One region of the Clostridioides sp. LIBA-7602 genome, then DNA from elsewhere that is predicted to be linked to it. Evidence: riboswitches for the same ligand, from Rfam matches in the RefSeq annotation. Region 1 holds a riboswitch; the other holds the start of a gene.

What was found. Region 1 has a riboswitch for lysine ahead of ACTG45_RS08620 (Na+/H+ antiporter NhaC family protein). Riboswitches for the same ligand answer to the same signal wherever they lie in the genome.
Region 2: it holds a riboswitch for lysine, as region 1 does, so the genes downstream of both, ACTG45_RS16795 (YfcC family protein) here and ACTG45_RS08620 (Na+/H+ antiporter NhaC family protein) in region 1, are expected to answer to the same signal.

What each region holds. Positions count from the first base shown of each region.
Region 1 is NZ_CP196991.1:1,807,265-1,809,476, reverse strand. Features, by position in the region: gene ACTG45_RS08620 (Na+/H+ antiporter NhaC family protein) at 1-973, opposite strand, end outside; lysine riboswitch at 1,110-1,286, opposite strand; gene lplA (lipoate--protein ligase) at 1,546-2,212, shown strand, end outside.
Region 2 is NZ_CP196991.1:3,595,516-3,597,727, reverse strand. Features, by position in the region: gene ACTG45_RS16800 (class I SAM-dependent methyltransferase) at 23-841, shown strand; lysine riboswitch at 963-1,142, shown strand; gene ACTG45_RS16795 (YfcC family protein) at 1,290-2,212, shown strand, end outside.

The DNA.
Region 1 (2,212 bases):
TTATAGACGTATATCCACTATAATAGAATGATGCCAAAGCAACTATTATTAATGTTCCTATTGGGATTATAGCATTCCACACACTCAATTTCACTCCATTTTTTGGTGCTAAATCATCTAATTCTTCTACACCTTCATCAAGGTCTGTACCAACTTTTCTACTTCTAGATTTTATCTCAGCCTTTCTCATTGGCCCAAATTCTTTTAATAATAATGCTGATATTACAATAAACGCTAATATTAATATATTATAAAATCTAAATGGTATTGTATTTAAAAATATACCAAATGCATCAACATCCACACTTATACTTTCAAAAGCATCATGTATTAAACCAACTTCAAGACCTATCCATGTAGATATTATGGCTAATCCAGCAACTGGTGCTGCTGTAGCATCTATTATAAAGGCTAATTTTTCTCTTGATATTTTCATTTTATCTGCAACAGGTCTCATCATAGGACCTACTATTAATGAATTAGCATAATCATCAAAGAATACTAAAAGACCCAAAAACCATGTTATAAGTTGTGTACCTTTTGCTGATTTCGCTCTTTTGGCAAGTGCTTCAGCTATCGCCTTAGCTCCTCCCATTTTAGCAACAAGATTTATTACTCCTCCAATTGCTAGAACTTGTAGTATTATTCCTGCATTCCATGGGTCTGATAACGATACCAAAGCTCTGTCCACTAAATCTAAAAATGATTGTATAAGTGTGGCAAACACATTTATACCACTAGCTTTAATTATAAAACTACCAGAAAGAATTCCTATAAGTAAGGAAATTATTACGTTTTTAGTTATAAATGCAAGTATTATAGCAACTAATGGTGGTATTAAAGTTAAAATTCCAAATTTTTCTGCATTAGCTAGTGCAATAGTGTCTATATCTTCCTCCGCAAAAACCATTACTGTTGACATTATGAACATAATTGTCGTCAGAAAAATAATATTAATTTTTTTATTTCTCATATAAATCTCCCTCTCTTTTTAGTTTTGTGAATTGTACAGGGTATTTGATAAAACTAAAAAAGCCTTAAGTGCTAAACACTCAAGGCTTAAAAATTACAATACATCAACAATATTAAAATAAGTATAATATAATTCCTTAAATGATAGCTCACCACAAATAAACCTGTGACAGTTGTACATATTTTCTATGTACCCCCAGCAATATAATCTTAAAGCATCGATTATAAAACTTCGGCAATATCTCCTTTCCTAATAAATCTCTGTGCTTAACTCATTATTAGTACTGATAGATTATTGCGCCTCTACCCTTCTATTCACTTTTATTAAGTATATTTTGAGTATATATTATTTATTTAAACTTTGCAAGGTGGTTTTTAAAAATCCTTTTTATTTTTTACATGAAATTCCATTTTATTCTGATTTTGTTTAATGGACACTTCTATTAACACACGATTATCTTCTTGTTTAAAACTTCTAATTTAAAGGACTTTTCAAGTTATTGTCGAATTATAAAATTAATTGTACTAAGACCAACAAAAAAATTTTATCAATTATATGGAGGAATTACTTTAATGTTATTAATTTACAATGAAAAGACAAACCCTTACTTCAATTTAGCAATGGAAGAGTATCTTCTTAAAAATCTTGACGAAGACTTATTTATTTTATGGAGGAATGAACCTTCTATAATTGTTGGAAAAAATCAAAATACACTTTCTGAAATAAATTTAGAATATATAAAAGAAAATTCTATACCTGTCGTTAGGAGACAATCTGGTGGTGGAGCTGTATTTCACGATTTAGGAAATATAAATTTTACATTCATAGCTTGCAATAATAATAGCTTTAGTGATTTCAGAAGATTCACTCAACCAATAATAGACTTGCTTAAAACATTAGATGTCAACGCTGAATTTTCTGGAAGAAATGACCTTCTTATAGATGGTAAGAAATTTTCTGGAAATGCCCAGTACAACTACAAAAACAAGGTAATGCACCATGGTACGTTGTTATTTTCATCTGAGATAAACGACCTTTCAAAAGCTTTAAAAGTAAAGCCTATAAAATTTGAAGGAAAGGGAATAAAATCTGTAAAATCTCGTGTAACTAATATAAGTGAACATCTAAAATCTAAAATGGATATACTGGAATTTAAAGATGCAATCATGGATTATTTATCTAAAACTAATATTGATAATACTAATTATTGTTTAAGTAAGTATGACATAGAACAAATAG
Region 2 (2,212 bases), 1.8 Mb from region 1:
TTTTTAGAAAGGAAGATTAATCATGTATTATAAAGATATAGATTTCGAAAAAAAATGGCATGAGTATATTGAAAATAAAGAAGGATATGCAAAGGAAAGAGCATTTGATGATGAGGTGGAAAGACTATTTTTTAAAAAATTATCTCATAAGTATGATGATAATCCAACACTTTATGATTATTCAAAAGAAGTATTTGATTTTATTGATAAATTAATAGATGAAGGAAAAAATCTTATAGAAATTGGTGCAGGTACAGGTAAATTTACTATACCACTTTCTAAAAAATGCAAGGTCGTAACTGCTAATGATTTTTCAAGGGATATGCTTGATGTACTTGGACAAAAGATTAGGGAACATAATATAACTAATATAAACACAGTACAAGGTAAGTGGGAAGATGTCAATATTGAGTGCAGTGACTACATTTTATCTGTGAATTCACTTTATAGAATTTGGAATATTAAAGATGCCTTGAATAAAATGAATAAGTTGGCTAAAGAAAAAGTAATTATAGTAAGGACTATTCAAAAGCCATTATTCAATGACTTGTATATTGATTTAGGGGAGAAAGATAGAACCTGCCCAGATTATATATATATTCCAAATATACTACATTCTTTGAATATATGTGCAGACACAAAGTTTATTGATGTAGAAAATGAAATTGAATTTGATAGCATAGAAGATATACATCTTAAAATGGAAACTGAATTAAATAAAAAGATTAATTTTGGTGAAGTGGTAGATAAATATATAGATAATATAGAAAAAAGAGAAGATAAATATATTTTTAAACATAAAACTAAAGTTATAATTATATACTGGAATAGTATAAATTAAACTTGTCAATGTCATTAAATGTAAGTATTATTATATTGAAAATATTTACAATCTCGACATATTATGCTACAATTATTTACAATAAATAAAATTTAATAAGCATTACCTCATCTAATAAAAAGATTGAGGTAGAGGTTGCATTTACTAAGATTAATATTGAAGAGGTCGGAAACCAATGAAGCAATATAAAAGGAGTAAGTGCCGAAGTGCTAGTGTCCAAAGCTAGTGCTGGGACTGTATTTAATAAGTACAGTACTGTCATCAAAATCAGCCCGAATTTTGATGGAGAGCTATCTTAGATAAGATAAAGGGAAGATGTAGGTATGTTGTATTTAGCACATTTAGCTCAACATGTATCCATGTTGAGCTTTTTTACATCTATGCAAAATAGGATAGAAAAGGGATGCAATAATAAAATATTTTAATTTAAAAAGTGGGGAGATTACAAATGAGCAGTTTAAAAAAGAAGAGGTTTAGTATGCCACAGACACTTACTATAATATTCTTATTAATAGTGGTAATGGCAGTTCTTACTTGGATAGTACCAAGTGGAAATTTTGAAAGGGTAGATATAGATGGAAGGTCAGTTGTTGTAGCTGGAACTTATGAAAAAGCACCATCAAATCCACAAGGTGTTACTGATGTATTTTCAGCTCCTATAAAGGGATTTATAGATGCAGCTGAAGTAGTTGGATTTGTTTTGATAGTTGGAGGAGCTTTTGGAATAGTTAACAAAACAGGTGCAATAGAAGCCATTATAGCACACACTGTAAATAAAATGAAGAAGTTTCAATTTTTAATAATACCTATATCAATGATTTTGTTTGGTCTTGGTGGTACAACTTTTGGAATGAGTGAAGAAACATTACCTTTTTATATGATATTTATTCCACTTATGACCAGCATGGGATATGATTCATTAACTGCGGTGGCAACAGTGTTTATAGGAGCAACAGCTGGATTTGGAGCGGCAACTACTAATCCTTTCTCTGTAGGAATAGCACAGGCATTGTCACAAATAACACCAGGTTCTGGAATAGAGTTTAGAGTTGTTATGTTTATAATATATATGGCTATATCCATAGGATTTGTTATGATGTATGCCAATAGAGTTAAAAAAGACCCTAAAAAGTCTTTAGTACACGATATATCACTAAATCAAGAATCAATGACTAATACTGATACAAACATAAAAGAATTTACAAAAAGAGAAGCCATGGTAATAGCAATTTTCGTAATAGGTATGGCAATTATGATATTTGGAGTTTTAAGGTTAGGATGGTATATAACTGAGATTGCAATGATATTTACAGCAATAGGTATAATATCAGGAATAGCGTCAGGGCTTAAACAAGATGAAATAGTTAATTC